One region of the Pseudarthrobacter lactosi genome, then DNA from elsewhere that is predicted to be linked to it. Evidence: riboswitches for the same ligand, from Rfam matches in the RefSeq annotation. Region 1 holds a riboswitch; each other region holds the start of a gene.
What was found. Region 1 has a riboswitch for thiamine pyrophosphate ahead of thiO (glycine oxidase ThiO). Riboswitches for the same ligand answer to the same signal wherever they lie in the genome.
Positions count from the first base shown of each region.

Region 1 (4,162 bases):
CGGCGCCGGCATGGTGCGCAGGATGCCCACTTTTCCCGCCAACATCAGGTTCGCCGCCGCCATTCCGGTCATCAGGGAAATCTGGGCGTTCCAGTCCTCCACCGGAAGCTGCGGTGCCGCGGCAATCCGGTAGCCGCCGTCGGGCAGTTGCACGATTTCCTGCTCGGGCATGTTCAGGCTGGCGCCGCCACGCTGCCGCTCCAGTTCAACCCGCTTGAGCCCCACTTCCTTCAGGAGCTGCAGCACGGGACCGGCCGTCCCGGCATCGAGTTCGGCCTGGACTCCCTTGTAGCTCAGCTTGGCCCGGCTGCGGATGGTGGCCCTGCGGACACTCACCGTGGAGACGTGTGCGGCGTCGTCCAGCCCAAACTCCCACACATAGGCGGAACAGAGCTGCCCGGCCAGGAGGCTGCCGGCCCCTTCGCTGATGACCTCCGGATGCAGCGGAATACGGCCGTCAGGGACGTAGAACGTCTGTCCGCGGCGGCGGGTCTCTGCGTCCAGTCTGCCGCCAGGGCGGACAAAGGAGGGTACGTCAGCGATGGCGTAAAGCACCCGGTAGCCAGCGCCTGCCCGCTCGATGAACAGCGCCTGGTCCAGGTCAGTGGAGGATGCCGGATCGATGGTGAGGAAGTCCACGTCCGTCAGATCAGCGCCCGGCAACTCGTGTGCGGCCACTGCCGCTTCCGCGTCCCGGACCGCCTCTGCCGGGTAGGGCCCCGGTAGTTCCAGCTCGGTCCGCAGGGCGCTCAGTGCCGCCGCGAGCTCGTTGGTCTGCTCATGGACGTTGGGGGACAACCGATGATGTGACACGAAAATCAGGTTAGCCCGATTTCCACGGATCGTGCACGCCCACCGTCCGCCACGCGGGGATTCTCAGGATGCGCCGGCGTCCAGGGCCGCCACGAGTGCCGCTGCAGCCGCTGCGGGATCGGAGGCCTCGGTGATGGCACGCACCACAACAATCCTGCCGGCACCGGCCTTCACTACCTGCTCCACGTTGCCAAGATCGATGCCTCCGATGGCAAACCAGGGCAGCGTGGCCTGGGTGCCACCGGCAGTGCGGACTGCTTCGGCCGCGTACCGCACCAGGTCAAGGCCGACGGCGGCCCTGCCGGGTTTGGTGGGAGTGGCCCAGACCGGTCCGACGCAGAAGTAGTCCAGGCTGCCTTCGGCAGGCAGCCCGCCGGACAGCCGGATGGCGCCTTCGATCTGCTCGGCGGTGTGCGTGGAAAGACCGACCGCAACACGCCGGCCCAGCAGTGTGCGGGCGGACGCAACAGGCAGATCCTTCTGACCGATGTGGAAGACGGGGGCGCCGGACAGCATCGCGACATCGGCACGGTCATTGACGGCCCACAGCTTTCCGTGGCGTTCGGCAGCCGCCTGAAGAACGGCCAGCAGCTCCAGTTCCTCCGCCGCCTCGATGGACTTGTCGCGGAGCTGGATGATGTCCACGCCGCCGGCAAAAGCCGCGTCCACAAACTCGCCAAAGTCCCCGCGGTCCCGGCGCGCATCAGTGCACAGGTAGAGCCTGGCACTGTGCGGGAGGCCTGTGGTCACACCGAGGGTCGGGTCTGTTCCGGCCAGGGAATCGGGAGCGGAGGAGGTAGCGGAGGGCGTGCCTGCAGCGGCGAAGTATTGCGCGTTCATGGAAACCAGCCTAATTCCCCTAAACTGGGCGGGTACTGCGGGAGCCCGTTGCAGCCGTCATAAAGCGGCCGGGCTGAGAGGGCGTCAGAGCCGACCGCTTGACCTGATCCGGCTAATACCGGCGTAGGGAAGGAACCAGATGCCCCCCGCAACAAGCAGCCCACCTGTGGCTGGATCAACCAGCGTCCCGGCCAGCACGGCCGCCGTGCTGCATGCCGACGTGGCAGTCATCGGCGGCGGCGTCATCGGCCACGCAATAGCTTGGGACGCCCGGCGAGCGGGCCGATCCGTTGTGCTGATCGATGACGCACCCGGGAGCGGCGCCAGCTGGGCAGCCGCCGGCATGCTTGCCCCTGTGAGCGAACTGCACTACCAGGAGGAATACCTCCTGGAGCTGATGCTTGCATCCTCCGGGCTGTGGCCCGCCTTCGCGGCAGACCTCGCCCTGGCGGGGGCCGGCGAGACCGGATACCTGACGACGCCGACCCTCGCCATCGGCGCGGACGCTGCGGACCGCCGGGCGCTGATGGACCTCCGGGCCGTGCAGCAGGCCAGCGGCCTGGTGGTGGAACCCCTGACTGTCCGTGAGGCCAGGTCCAGGGAATCCTTGCTCAGCCCAGCCATCTCCTGCGCCCTGGACATCCGCGCCGACCACCAAGTGGATCCACGGAAACTGGTGGCGTGCCTCCAGGCAGTCCTGGCCCTCCATGAATCAGGGGCTGGAACCGCAGTGGCAGGTGCCCGCGGGGGATTCGCCGTTGACCAACGGGCCACTGCCCTTCTCTGGCAGGACGGCTGCGTCAGCGGCGTGGCGCTCGCAAACGGCGGAGAAGTCCAGGCCCGGGAGACCGTCGTGGCCAACGGATTGCAGGCGGCCTCGCTGGGAGGCCTGCCGGCGGGACTGCACCTGCCCCTGCGGCCCGTCTACGGTGACATCCTTCGACTGGCTGTTCCGCAGCACCTGCGACCGCTCCTCACTTCCACTGTCCGTGGAATGGTCCATGGTGTGCCGGTTTACATCGTTCCCAGACAGGACGGCACGGTGGTGATTGGGGCAACGCAACGGGAGGATGCGCTCGCCGGGACAGGTGATGGTGCTGTCTCGGCCGGTGGCGTCTATCAGTTGCTGCGTGACGCCCAGGTCCTGGTGCCGGCCGTCTCGGAGCTTGAACTCCTGGAATGCACGGCAAGAGCTAGGCCCGCCACCCCGGACAACGCACCGCTCCTGGGCCGCGTTCCGGTTTCCGCACCAGCGACGGGGAACGCGGGGAACCCTGGGAGCACAGGAGACATTGCCGGGCTGATCATCGCCACCGGGTTCTTCCGCCACGGAGTGCTGCTTGCTCCGGCGGCGGCAGCGATCTGCCGGGAGTTGCTTGACGGCCGGACAGATCCTCGATGGGGGGCCCTCAGCCCGGCCCGCTTTTCAGGAAAGCACCAAGTGGCCGGCACGCAGACCCCACCCAAGGACAGCAGCAGCATGAAGGACCTCGACCCGCAGAAGGAATCAGCATGAACATCACCCTCAACGGCTCGAGCCATTCCGTGGCCGACGACGCCTCCATCACCACTCTCATCAGCCAGATCACCGGCCGCCCCCTCGCAGCCAACGGACAGGCGACAGACGGGCAGAAACTCGGCGTCGCCGTCGCCCATAACTCCGAAGTAGTACCCCGCAGCCAGTGGTTCGTCACGGCGCTCGCCGAAGGTGACGACGTCGAACTGGTCACAGCAGTCCAGGGAGGCTGACACCATGACAGTTACCAGCAACATCAGCACACAGATCCCGCCCGAGGCGTCCGACAGGCTGGTGATCGACGGCGTCGAGCTCGGCTCCCGCCTCATCATGGGCACCGGGGGAGCCCCCAGCCTGGACGGGCTGGGCGCTGCCCTGCTGGCGTCCGGAACCGAACTGACCACGGTGGCCATGCGGCGCTATTCGCCGGCCGAATCAGGGTCCCTTTTCCAGCTTCTGGTGGACCACGGGATCCGGATCCTGCCCAACACCGCAGGCTGCTTCACCGCACGGGACGCGGTCATGACGGCGGAACTCGCCCGCGAAGCGCTGGAAACCGACTGGCTCAAGCTGGAAGTCATCGCCGACGAACAGACCCTGCTGCCGGACGCCGTGGAGCTGGTGGACGCCACGGAACAGCTGGTAAACCGGGGCTTCAAAGTGTTCGCCTACACCAACGACGACCCGGTCCTGGCCCTGCGGCTGGAAAACCTGGGTGCCACCGCGGTTATGCCGCTCGGAGCGCCCATTGGTACCGGCCTGGGAATCCTGAATCCGCACAACATCGAACTGATCGTCTCGCGCGCGTCGGTGCCCGTGGTGCTGGACGCCGGCATCGGCACGGCATCCGACGCCGCACTGGCCATGGAGCTTGGCTGTGACGCCGTGCTGCTGGCCACCGCGGTCACACGTGCGCAGAACCCGGTCCTCATGGGGGAGGCCTTCAAACACGCCGTCATCGCCGGTAGGCTGGCGAAAGCGGCCGGCAGGATT
Region 1 covers NZ_JBVAYS010000001.1:1,275,388-1,279,549, reverse strand. The annotation lists gene ACZY0Q_RS05875 (RNB domain-containing ribonuclease) at 1-813, opposite strand, end outside; gene thiE (thiamine phosphate synthase) at 877-1,653, opposite strand; TPP riboswitch at 1,681-1,800, shown strand; gene thiO (glycine oxidase ThiO) at 1,820-3,169, shown strand; gene thiS (sulfur carrier protein ThiS) at 3,166-3,402, shown strand; gene ACZY0Q_RS05855 (thiazole synthase) at 3,407-4,162, shown strand, end outside.

Region 2 (4,162 bases), on a different contig from region 1:
GGCGGCCATCGGCCTGCAGCTGCGCACCTGGTGGGTGTGGCCAGTGCTGCTGGTGGCCTGGATTTTCCAGCTGCTGACTGTGCCGGTTTCGGCCCATATGGTGGGCCGCGCCGGTTACCGCACCAAACACCTGCACCGCGAGCTCCTCAGCTCCGATGAACTCGAAGCCGTGGTTCAGAAGACGGCCCAATCAGCCCGGGATGAGTCATCCAGGGATGAAGCGTCCGACGGCGGCCGGCGGGACTGAAGGTCAGTCGCCGGCGGCCTGCGCGCCAGGGTTAGGCGTTGCCAGGGTTAGACGATGTCCTGGGACTTGGCAAAGCGGGTGATGGCCCGCTGCGTGCCGCGGTTGGCAAGCACCTGGATGATGGTGCTGACCGAGGCCGAAATGAGCGCGAACGTCAGCGCCGAGCGCAGGGTGGTGGGAGTGTCTTCGTCCTTGCCGGTGGGGGGCTTCCGGCCGGTGGACTTTTCCCACACGGTATTGACCACCTTGGTGCCGACGAATCCGGCGCCGAGGCTGATAGCCGTGCCGAGCAGCTTGATGAACAGGTTCATTCGTAGAACTCCTTGTGAGCGGATCCGGGACTGTCTTTAGCCTAACCCGGCTGCATGGACTCCAGAATCTCCCGCAGGGCTTCCACCACAAGATCGTGGTCCAGCATCTGGGGCAGGCCCGAGACCGTCACCGTGGCCACGGCGCCCACGCCGGCGACGTAGACCGGGAAGCATCCGCCGTGGGCCGCGTAGACGGTTTCGTCGTACCAGCCGTGGTCCTCGATGCGGCCGCCGTGCAGCCTGCCGCGGAGGCCCACCAGCAATGACGGGATCTCGTATCTGGCGGCGGTGCGCTGCTTGGCCCGGATCCAGTGCTCGTTGTCGGGGGTGGCGCCGTCCAGGGCCACGTGGAACAGGACCTGCTCGCCCTTGGTGATGTCGATCGCGATGGGCAGCCGGCGCGATTTGCCGAGCTCCACCAGCAGCAGCCCCAGGTTGAGGGAATCATCCCTGGTGAAATGGGGAAACTGCAGCTCGCTGATCTCGCCCTCGATGCGGGTAATCAGGGCCTCCAGGAGCCCCGCCGGCTGAGGCACCGTCGCATCGGGATTGAACGCAGTCACAGTCGGGTTATTGGCAGTCATGGCCCACAATCTACTCCTCCCGCGGTGTAAACTTGACCACGCCCATCAGGGCAGATTTATTACGACAGGGGAGCGCCGCCGTCGGACATCACTGGCTTTGCCAGGGAACCGCAGGTGGGCGCTGAGAGTGCGGACAGCCGCAGACCCTCGAACCTGATCCGGTTAGTACCGGCGCAAGGGAGTCGAGTTCTCGAAGTGTCCGGCCAACGGCGGCAGCGCCGCACACCGGGGCACTTTCCCCTCCTGTTCCTCAGGAGGACCGAATGACAACTGCAGCAATCAAAAAGACCGGCAATACCTGGCGTGTTGTGGACATCGTGGTGGCGGCGCTCATCGCCATCACCGGCGGCGTGATCTTCTGGGCCTGGTCCCAGGGCGCCGGCATCGTTTCCGCCCCCATGAACGCCGTTTACCCCCCGCTGACCGGCCTGATCGCCGGCGGCTGGATGATCCCGGCCGTGCTGGGAATGCTCATCATCCGCAAACCCGGTGCGGCGCTCTTCTGCGAAGCGGTGGCCGCCACCGGCGAACTCATCATGGGCTCGCAGTACGGCGCCACGGTGCTGATCTCCGGAATCCTGCAGGGCCTGGGCGCTGAACTGGTGTTCTTCCTGCTGGTGTACGGCAACTTCCGGTTCAAGTCCTTCCTGCACCAGAAGTACAACCTCATCGCCGCGCTGCTGGCCGGTGCCGGGGCGGGCCTGTTCTGCGGCCTCAATGACTCCTTCCTCCCGTGGGGCTGGAACATCGCCTACGAGCCCGCCGACAAGCTCGCGTACATCGTGTTCTGCACCATCTCCGGCGCGGTGATTGCGGGCGCCTTGTCCTGGATCGCCACCCGCGGCCTGGCCAAAACCGGCGTGCTGAGCTCGTTCGCGTCCCGGAAGGCAGCGTCGGAGCCCGTCTTCAACTGATGACCGCTTCCAACGCCGGCACTTCCGGAGTGCGCCCCGCCGCGGTGTCCGCCCGGGGCTGGGGCTGGCGGCATGCCGGACGGTCCACCCCCGCCGTCCGCGGGCTCGACCTCGACATCGCTCCCGGCGAGCGGGTGCTGCTGCTGGGCCCGTCAGGCGCGGGCAAGTCAACGCTGCTGCACGCGCTCGCCGGGGTGCTGGGGGATGAAGGGGACGACGCCGACGAAACCGGTTCGCTGCTGATCGACGGAGTGGTGCCCCGCGGGCAGCGCGGCCGCTCGGGGCTGATGCAGCAGGATCCGGAAACGCAGGTGGTTTTGTCGCGCCTGGGTGACGACGTCGCCTTCGGTGCCGAGAACCTAGCCGTGCCGCGGGATGAGATCTGGCGGCGCGTCCATGAAGCGCTCGACGACGTCGGGCTGCGAAGTGCCGGCGCAGGGTTGAACGCCGGTGGCGGAGCCGGTCTTAATGCCGACGGCGGAGCCGGTTTGGGCGCCGACGGCGGGACTGGTGCCGCCGGGCTCTCGTTGGAGCACCCGACGTCGGCCCTGTCCGGCGGACAGAAGCAGCGCCTGGCGCTGGCTGGGATCCTCGCGATGCGGCCCGGGCTGATCCTGCTGGACGAGCCCACCGCGAACCTGGATCCAGCCGGCGTGCTGGAAGTCCGCGACGCCGTGGGCCGCTGCCTGGACAAAACCGGCGCCACACTCGTTGTGGTGGAGCACCGCGTGTCCGTCTGGAAGGACCTGGTGGACCGGATTGTGGTGCTGCAACCGGGCTCAGCAGGAGGTTCCGCAGCGGGCTCCGCTGGAGGTTCCGCCGGCACGTCCGCAGTCCTGCTGGACGGGCCGCCGGACCAGGTGCTGGCGGAGGCCCGGGAGATGCTGATCGGCGCGGGCGTCTGGGTGCCGGGGTATGTTCCGGCAACGCGCCGCCGCACGTCCGCAGGCTCCGGTGAACTGCTGCTGGCCGCCGAGGATCTGGCTGTCTCCCGGGAGCGTCCGCGGCGCCGCGGCTTCCGGACCATCCCGCCCGTGCCGGTACAGCAGGGCATCACGGCCCAGGTCCGTTCCGGCCACGCACTCACCGTCACGGGGCCCAACGGCGCCGGCAAGTCAACGTTCGCGCTGACCCTCGCCGGACTGCTGGCGCCGGTGGCGGGGAAGGTGTCCGCCGCCGTCGAGCTTTCCGAGGGGGCAGGGATCGACCCCTTCAAATGGAAGGCCAACCAGCTGATTTCCCGCATCGGAACCGTGTTCCAGGAACCCGAACACCAGTTCGTCACCGGCCGCGTGCTGGACGAACTGATGTTCGGTCCGCTGCACCTGGGCCATGGCGAGGAGCGGGTTGATGAACTGCTGGAACGGCTGCGCCTGACGCACCTGGTGGACGCCAATCCGTACACACTGTCCGGCGGCGAAAAGCGGCGCCTGTCGGTGGCCACCGTCCTCGCGGCACACCCGCGCGTGCTGGTGCTCGACGAGCCGACGTTCGGCCAGGACGCCAATACGTGGGCCGAGCTCGCATCGTTCCTCTCCGAACTGCTCGACGCCGGGACCTCCGTGGTTTCGGTGACCCACGACCAGGAATTCAGTGCGGTCCTGGGCGGGGCCGAACTGCGGCTCGGCCCGGCCGCACGCGGCGGCGCCCGCCAGGCAGCAGGTGCGGCATGAGGGATGCCCTGACCCTCCGTGGCAACCAGGCGCTGCTGACGCGCGCCAACCCGCTGGCCAAGTTCGCCGTCGTTTTCCTCATCACCCTGGTGCTGGCGCTCTCCATCGACTGGGTGTCGGCCTCGGTGGCGCTTGCGGCTGAGCTGGCGCTCTTTCCGCTGGCCGGCCTCACCCTGCGCCTGCTGTGGCAGCGCGGCTGGCCGCTCATGATCGCGGCCGCCTTGGGCGGCTGGAGCACGGCGATCGTCGCGGCGGACAGCGGCGCTGTACTGCTCGACGTCGGGATCTGGTCCATCAGCGAAGGTTCCCTGCAGCTGGGGATCGGTTTTATGCTCCGCGGCCTGGCGATAGCGCTGCCGGCGATCCTGCTGATGACCTGCACAGACCCCACTGACCTCGCCGATGCGCTGGCCCAGAAGGCCCGGCTGCCGCA
Region 2 covers NZ_JBVAYS010000004.1:190,006-194,167, reverse strand. The annotation lists gene mnhG (monovalent cation/H(+) antiporter subunit G) at 1-247, shown strand, start outside; gene ACZY0Q_RS18055 (DUF4235 domain-containing protein) at 295-558, opposite strand; gene ACZY0Q_RS18050 (heme-degrading domain-containing protein) at 600-1,142, opposite strand; TPP riboswitch at 1,199-1,340, shown strand; gene ACZY0Q_RS18045 (ECF transporter S component) at 1,406-2,056, shown strand; gene ACZY0Q_RS18040 (ABC transporter ATP-binding protein) at 2,056-3,729, shown strand; gene ACZY0Q_RS18035 (energy-coupling factor transporter transmembrane component T family protein) at 3,726-4,162, shown strand, end outside.
Region 2: it holds a riboswitch for thiamine pyrophosphate, as region 1 does, so the genes downstream of both, ACZY0Q_RS18045 (ECF transporter S component) here and thiO (glycine oxidase ThiO) in region 1, are expected to answer to the same signal.

Region 3 (4,162 bases), 450 kb from region 1:
ACCAAGGACACTGACATCTTCGCGGCGTGGCGGATCGACGAGCAGATCCACAAAGCCCTGGAACGTAAGGTCTTCCTGCCCTCGGGCGGCTCGCTGGTCATCGACCGCACCGAAGCCATGACAGTGGTGGACGTCAACACCGGCAAGTTCACCGGCAGCGGCGGCAACCTCGAAGAAACCGTCACGAAGAACAACCTTGAGGCAGCTGAAGAGGTTGTCCGGCAGCTCCGGCTCCGCGACATCGGCGGCATCATCGTTATCGACTTCATCGATATGGTCCTCGAATCCAACCGAGACCTGGTTCTCCGCCGTATGGTGGAGTGCTTGGGCCGCGACCGGACGAAGCACCAGGTTGCCGAAGTGACCTCGCTGGGACTCGTGCAGATGACGCGAAAGCGCATGGGCACCGGGCTCCTGGAAGTCTTCGGGGAGCAGTGTGAAACCTGTGCAGGCCGCGGAATCGTCACCCACGACGACCCCGTGGAACACCGCCGCGCCAACATCGTAGCCGCTGAGCACCACGTGCAGCGGGTGGACAGCCGGCAGGAACCCCGCATCAACGATCAGCGCACCGACAACACGCGCACGGACAGCCAGCGCCCGGACAGCCAGCCGGGTGGCCGCAATGACCGGAAGCGCCGCCGCGGACGTGGCGGCCAGCCGCTGGAAACGGCGCCGGCAGCTCCGGTCCAGATCCACACGGTCCACCCGGAACCCAGTGATGCCGAGCGCCATGCGAAGGCTGAGGCCACGCGGGCCGCGCTTGCGAACATTGCGGCCGCAGCCCATGCTGCGCACCTGCACGACGACGAAGTTGCCCACGCATCAGCAGCAGCGGTACAGACTCCCGCTGCGGCGGTGCCGGCTGAGCGGCCTGAGACGGACTCCAACGGCCGCCCGGCCGCTGTGCTGACGTTCGGCGGCGAGCAGGTGGTACTGCCGTTCGTAGCGCATCACGAGGACCAGGCGCACGCACCTGCTTTGACGCTTGACCGCCTCGCGGAGGCCTTCGCCCACCTTGGCGAGCCGGCCCCTGTAGCGGAAAGCACGCCATCGGCGGCCCGGTCAACGGACAGCCAGCCGGCCGAAGCTGCCCGTCAGCAGCAGCCGGCCGTGGCGGAGAAGGATTACTCGGACCACACCGAGGAGCCGCGCGCCCGTCGTCCCCGGCGGAACCGGAGTGCCAGCCGTGCCCAGGGCGCAGCCAACGCGACCTCCGTGGAGCATCACGAAGCCGTTACGGCGGCTGCCGTCGGACACACCCACGCCGCGAAGGCCCCGGAGCCCATCAATGCTGCTGTGGCCGACAAGCCAGCGGCCACGGACGCGCCCATCATCCTGGGTGTAGGGGTTCCGGCCTCGGAGCTCTGACTAACAGCAGGGCAAGCCACCACAACGGCGCCCGGACGTACCCGTGAATTACGGGCTGCGTCTGGGCGTCCGGCGTTAAGTCCTGAGGAACGCTAGGCTGGTGATCGACACGGGGTGCCGCGCAGAGTGCCGGCTGAGATCCACACCCGTTGAACCTGTCCGGTTAGCACCGGCGAAGGGATGTCTCCTTTGGCTTCAACTTCTGTCCTTCCTCCTGCACCGCCCGCGGCTGCTCTGTCGAAATTCTCTGCCAACCAGGTTGAGGTCCAGCCGGCGCCAGGCCTGTCTGCCAAGGTCCCGGTGCTCCGTGACGTCCCGCGGGTGCTGTCCATTGCCGGATCAGACCCGTCAGGTGGCGCGGGGATCCAGGCCGATCTCAAGAGCATTGCGGCCCTTGGCGGCTATGGCATGGCGGCCATCACGGCCCTGACAGTCCAAAACACGCAGGGGGTCCGGGCGGTTCACGTCCCCCCGGCATCCTTCCTGGGCCAGCAGCTCGATGCCATCAGCGACGACATCACCATCGACGCGGTCAAGATCGGCATGCTGGGCGACGCTGCGGTGATTGGCGTGGTCCGTGACTGGCTGGAAAAGGTGCGTCCCGCCGTCGTCGTTCTTGATCCGGTGATGGTGGCCACGAGCGGTGACCGGCTGCTGCAGGAGTCTGCTGAGGCAGCCCTGCGGGAGATTCTCCCGCTCGCGGACCTGATCACCCCCAACCTGGCCGAATTGGCCATCCTGGTAGGGGAGCCGCAGGCACGGGGCTGGCCTGATGCGCTCGGACAGGGGCAGCGGTTGTCCGCCGCGACCGGTGCCACCGTCCTGGTCAAGGGCGGCCATCTCGACGGCGGGGACTGCCCGGATGCCTTGGTCAACGCCGCCGGGCTGCTCGCCCACGACGTAGTGGAAGTGAGCGGGGACAGGATCCCCACCCGCAACAGCCACGGCACCGGCTGCTCGCTGTCGGCGGCCATGGCCACGGCCCAGGCCAGACTGGGAGACTGGGAAGCCACCCTCCGGCAAGTGAAGCCTTGGCTGATCGGCGCGCTGCAGGCCGCCGACCAACTGGAGGTGGGGACGGGCAACGGCCCCATCAACCACTTCCACCACATGCAACAGGTTCCGGGAGCCAGCGAATTCGCACAGACGCTGCGGCGGGCGGCGGAGCCGGAACTTGTGGCTATCTACGGGCTGGATTTCATCCGCGATCTGGAGGCCGGCACGCTGGCTGAGGAACAGTTCGCCTATTACCTCGCCCAGGATGCCATCTACCTCAACGGTTATTCGCGGGTCCTGGCCCGGGCCAGTGCGCTGGCGCCCACGGAAGCCGCCCAGCTGTTCTGGGCAAAATCTGCCCGGCAATGCCTTGAGGTCGAATCCGAACTGCACCGCACGTGGCTGAGTACCAGGACTGTGGACTCCGTCCTTGGACCTGTCACCAAGTCTTATGTGGACCACCTGCTGGCTGCCTCAGCCTCCGGCAGCTATGCGGTCCTTGTCGCGGCGGTGCTGCCGTGCTTCTGGCTGTACGCCGAGGTGGGACGGTCCCTCCACACAGAGTTCCTGGCGGCCGGTGCACCGGCGGCGCATCCCTATGCCGACTGGCTGCGGGCCTATGCTGACGAGGACTTCGCGCAGGCCACCCGCGAGGCGATCGCCTTGGCCGACGACGCCGGCCGGAGTGCATCCGCAGATGAACGTGCGGCGATGCTCGTGGCGTTCAGGCACTCGTGCCGGTTCGAGGTGGAATTCTTCGACGCGCCGCGAATTCATTCCTGACAGTCTGGGGCCCGCGTGGCCTGTACGATAGTCAGGCACGGTTTTAGATTGTCAGTGCAGTACCTGCTTGTGGGTCCTATCACAGACAACCGACCGTAACCAGCCTCATTTGCGGCCGAAGGCAAAATTAGCGTATTCTAGATCTTCGGTGCTTACGCCAACACTTGGGTTACGACCCCACGGCGTTGAGGCACAGCGAGAACCCAGCCAAATATGGAATCGGGTTCAGCACGCAAATTTAGTAATAAACGTCGAGAGAAGTGAGTTCCCAAGTGGTGTACGCGATTGTCCGCGCAGGCGGCCGCCAAGAGAAGGTTTCCGTTGGAGACTTCGTTACCCTGAACCGCGTCCCCGGTGGAGCCGGCAGCACTTTTGAGTTGCCCGCACTGCTCCTGGTAGACGGTGACAAAGTCACCTCTGCTGCTGCGGACCTGGCCAAGGTAACGGTTACGGCTGAGATCCTCGAAGACCTCCGTGGTCCGAAGATTGTCATCCAGAAGTTCAAGAACAAGACCGGTTACAAGAAGCGCCAGGGTCACCGTCAGGAATTGACCAAGGTCAAGATCACGGGTATCAAGTAACTCTCCGTTACTGTTCAGGTTCTTCAGCAGATTCCCCAGAATTTAAAGGCAGGCATTTCAAATGGCACATAAAAAAGGCGCGAGTTCCACTCGCAACGGTCGTGACTCCAACGCCCAGTACCTCGGCGTCAAGCGCTTCGGCGGCCAGGTAGTTTCCGCAGGCGAGATCATCGTCCGCCAGCGTGGCACCCACTTCCACCCGGGCGCCGGCGTTGGCCGAGGCGGCGACGACACACTGTTCGCCCTGGCCCCGGGAGCCGTCCAGTTCGGCACCCGCCGCGGTCGCCGCGTAGTTAACATCGTTGCTGCTGCAGCTGCAGAGTAACAAATAGTTCTGAAACGGTGGAGCGGGCCATTTGGTCCGCTCCACTATTCTTTTAACCGCATTACAATCGTCTTGGCGCCCTTGGGCGTCCAGGAAACAGCACTGA
Region 3 covers NZ_JBVAYS010000001.1:823,289-827,450, reverse strand. The annotation lists gene ACZY0Q_RS03805 (Rne/Rng family ribonuclease) at 1-1,371, shown strand, start outside; TPP riboswitch at 1,472-1,569, shown strand; gene thiD (bifunctional hydroxymethylpyrimidine kinase/phosphomethylpyrimidine kinase) at 1,552-3,150, shown strand; gene rplU (50S ribosomal protein L21) at 3,423-3,731, shown strand; gene rpmA (50S ribosomal protein L27) at 3,793-4,056, shown strand.
Region 3: it holds a riboswitch for thiamine pyrophosphate, as region 1 does, so the genes downstream of both, thiD (bifunctional hydroxymethylpyrimidine kinase/phosphomethylpyrimidine kinase) here and thiO (glycine oxidase ThiO) in region 1, are expected to answer to the same signal.

Region 4 (4,162 bases), 360 kb from region 1:
GCGTCGGCAAGTCACGCTCGGTTCAGGCTTCCTGAGCCGTCAGCTCCCGGCAGGGATCCGAAGCTCGGGGAGGTAGACCTTCCCGCCGGCGGCCAGGAACTCCGCACTCTTTTCGCGCATCCCGCTGTAGGCCTCGGCGATGGCCGCCTGCGAATCTGCGGAACCGTATTCGTCCCTAATGTCCTGGCTGATTTTCATGGAGCAGAACTTCGGGCCGCACATCGAGCAGAAATGCGCCGTTTTCGCCGGCTCGGCCGGCAACGTCTCGTCATGAAAGGCCTCCGCCGTAACCGGGTCCAGGGACAACGCGAACTGGTCCCGCCAGCGGAACTCGAACCGGGCCTTGGACAGGGCATCGTCCCGTTCGTGGGCGCCCGGGTGTCCCTTGGCAAGGTCCGCTGCATGGGCGGCGATCTTGTAGGTGATCACCCCGGTCTTCACGTCGTCCTTGTTCGGCAGGCCAAGGTGCTCCTTGGGCGTGACGTAACAAAGCATGGCTGTGCCGTACCGGGCGATTTCAGTGGCGCCGATGGCGGACGTGATGTGGTCATAGCCCGGGGCAATGTCCGTGACCAGCGGCCCCAGTGTGTAGAACGGTGCGCCCTTGCAGAGTTCCTGCTGGCGTTCCACGTTTTCCCGCACCAAATGGAACGGGACGTGCCCGGGGCCCTCCACCATGACCTGCACATCGAATTCCCACGCCCGCTGCGTCAGCTCCGCCAGGGTGTCCAGCTCCGCGAACTGGGCGGCGTCGTTGGCGTCAGCCGTCGCTCCCGGGCGCAGTCCGTCGCCCAGGGAGAACGCGACGTCATACTTGGCGAAGATCTCGCACAGCTCGTCGAAGTGCGTGTAGAGGAAGTTCTCCTGGTGGTGGGCCAGGCACCAGCCCGCCATGATCGCACCGCCCCTGGAGACGATGCCGGTGACGCGGTTGGCCGTCAGCGGCACGTAACGCAGCAGCACACCGGCGTGGATGGTCATGTAGTCCACGCCCTGCTCGCACTGCTCAATGACGGTGTCCCGGAAGATTTCCCACGTCAGTGCGTTGGCCTCGCCGTTGACCTTCTCCAAGGCCTGGTAGATGGGCACCGTGCCGATGGGCACGGGAGCGTTGCGGATGAGCCATTCCCGGGTGGTATGGATGTCATCGCCGGTGGAAAGGTCCATCACCGTGTCGGCGCCCCACTGGGTGGCCCACTGGAGCTTGTCCACTTCCTCAGCAATGGAGCTGGTCACGGCGGAGTTACCGATATTGGCGTTGATCTTGACCAGGAAGGCCTTGCCGATAATCATCGGTTCGGATTCCGGATGGTTGATGTTGTTGGGGATGATGGCGCGGCCGGCAGCGACTTCGCTGCGGACCAGCTCCACGTCACAGTTCTCGCGGAGCGCAACGAATTGCATCTCGGTGGTGATGCGACCCTGCCGCGCGTAGTGCATCTGGGTGACGGTGTGGCCGTCGACGGCGCGGCGGGGCACCGGCTGGGCCCCCTTCCACTCCGCAGAGGCCGCACCGCGGCGCACGGCAGACCTGCCGTCGTCGAGCAGGTTCCGTTCCCGCCCGCTGTAGGGCTCGGTGTCGCCGCGGGCGGCGATCCACTCCGAGCGGAACGGGTTGAGGCCCACCACAGGATCGCTGCCCGGACCCGCCGTGCGGTACGTCCGGAAAGGCCCGTTCGCTTCGCCGTTCGGCGACGGCTCCAGCGCGATTTCGGTCACGGGAACCTGGATGCCCGTTGCTTCATCGGTGATGTACGCCAGCGAGTGGGACTTCAGTGACTGGGTTTCTGGCTGGAGCGGTTGATCCTTGTCGGCCTCAATCTGGGCAGGGATCAGCTGTGTTTCTTGTGTATTCAATGAATACTCACTTCCTTCGCCGGCATTACCCGGACAGGTTCAACGGTCGCAGGCTGCGTCAGCCCGATCTCAGCCCCTGCAAGGGCTCCCGTGTGGTCAAGTCGAAGCTACCACAGGCCGAGGGCGGCCCGGTGACAGCAATCACGGGGAAGTGGTCGCAACCAGTCTGCTCAACCACTTGAATTATATTGAAGCTTCAAGTAAATTAAAGTCATAGCCGCCTTCGACCGAAGGCCAATGGACCGGGAGCGTTCAATGACTGCAGAAGCCACCAGCCGGGATCTCCTTCCTGCCGACCTCTCCATGGGCACCGTGATGCTCAAGGTGGGCGACATGAAGCTGATGACCGATTACTACCAGCGCGCACTCGGCCTGGAGGTTGTGGCCGAAGAGGACGGCGGCGTCTACCTCGGCCGCCTGGAGCGCCCTCTGGTCCATCTCGCGGCCGCCCCGTCCCTGAACCTGCCTGGCAGGGGAGAGGCCGGGCTGTTCCACACGGCACTGCTTTTTGATGACCAGGCGTCGCTTGCTGCCACGGTAGCCACCACGGCCCAGTACGACCCCCGATCCTTCACAGGCAGTGCCGACCACCTCGTCAGCGAGGCCTTCTACTTCAATGACCCCGAAGGCAACGGCATTGAACTGTACTGGGACAGGCCCCGTGAAAACTGGTCCTGGAATGGGAAGGATGTGGTGATGGACAGCCTGGCACTGCCACCGCAGCGCTACCTTGAGCAGCACCTGACCCAGGAGTCCGTGGCCGGCCAGCAGGCCACCGAAGCCGGGGTGGGCCACGTCCATCTCCAGGTGGGTGACGTCCAGTCGGCGCACAATTTCTACGTCGGCACGCTGGGCTTCGAAAAGACGGCAGGCTGGCACCGGCAGGCGCTGTTTGTCTCCGCCGGCCGGTATCACCACCACATGGCCATGAACGTCTGGAACAGCCGCGGCGCCGGTCCGCGCAAGGACACCCTGGGCCTGGGTGAAGTGCTCATCGAGGTGACTTCCGCGGACGACGTCGGTGCGCTCGCCGACCGTCTGAAGGTCGCCGGCGTGGCCTCGCACCACACGGGCGCCGAGCTTCGCTTCGAGGATCCATGGCGCAACAGGATCCGTGTCGCCGTCCGCTGAGTGCGGATGCCAAATGTGCGGGGCACGTTGTACTAGGCTGATTCTGAACGGCCGGGGCGGCACCTGATGCAGTCCTTCTGGGCCGCACTGTCGACGGAATGAGGGTTGTTCCCATGGGCTTCACTGAAATTTTTGTTTCCACTCACGATGCCGCACTGAAGCGGGCGGTCGTGCTGGATGCGGGCGGCTCCCCGGCGGGCCAGGGTCTGCGGATTCCCGGCATCAGCGATTTCGAAATCGAACAGCTTGGCGATCTTGCCGGTGCTGCGGTGCACGCCAGTGGCGCTGACTACGAACTGGCCATGGTTGACGTGGCCAGCGATTCGCTCCTGGGGGTTCCACCGGCCATGGTGCGCGCACTGGCGGACCTGCTCAGCTACGAGACTGAGGGCGAGGGTAATGTCCTGGACGACGTCGCTGAAAAGTGGGCCGCCCAGGATGACATGCCCTTCGGTGTGGCCGAGGCCCGGGCGTATGTCCAGAAGTTCGCCGAGTTGGCCAACTCGATCGATGACGCCGCGCGTACCGGGGTCTATGTCTGGTCGTCCTAGGCCCCGCCGTGGCCGGCCGGCTGCTCCATCCGTACGTGTCAAGTCGAAATCCGGACGCTGATCTGGCACAATAAATAGGTACTCGATCTGCGTGGCCCCTCTCTCCGCGTCTGGATCCTGTCCTTTGAACCTTCAAGTATGGCCCGCCCCACGGGTGCAGAACGTCGGTTTACCCCTTTTCTGAAACAGGAGTGACCACAAAAGTGGCCGTAAAGATTCGCCTTAAGCGCTTTGGCAAGATGCGCGCACCGTACTACCGCATCGTCGTCATGGACGCACGCTCCAAGCGTGACGGCCGTGCCATCGAAGAGATCGGCAAGTACCACCCCACCGAAGAGCCCTCATACATCGAGGTTGACGCGGACCGTGCCCAGTACTGGCTCGGCGTCGGCGCACAGCCGTCCGAGCAGGTTGCCGCGATCCTCAAGATCACCGGTGACTGGCAGAAGTTCAAGGGCCTCCCGGGCCAGGAAGGCACCCTGAAGACCAAAGCTCCGAAGGTCGCCTTTGTCGCCCCGGAGAAGGGTTCCGTGATTATCCCGGAAGCCATCACCAAGAAGTCAAAGCAGTCTGACGCAGCCGAGGCCCCGGCCGAAGCAGAGACCACCGAGGCTGAGTAGATT
Region 4 covers NZ_JBVAYS010000001.1:911,452-915,613, reverse strand. The annotation lists gene ACZY0Q_RS04250 (alpha/beta hydrolase) at 1-35, shown strand, start outside; gene thiC (phosphomethylpyrimidine synthase ThiC) at 40-1,857, opposite strand; TPP riboswitch at 1,852-1,959, opposite strand; gene ACZY0Q_RS04240 (VOC family protein) at 2,113-2,988, shown strand; gene ACZY0Q_RS04235 (hypothetical protein) at 3,102-3,539, shown strand; gene rpsP (30S ribosomal protein S16) at 3,743-4,159, shown strand; gene ACZY0Q_RS04225 (RNA-binding protein) at 4,161-4,162, shown strand, end outside.
Region 4: it holds a riboswitch for thiamine pyrophosphate, as region 1 does, so the genes downstream of both, thiC (phosphomethylpyrimidine synthase ThiC) here and thiO (glycine oxidase ThiO) in region 1, are expected to answer to the same signal.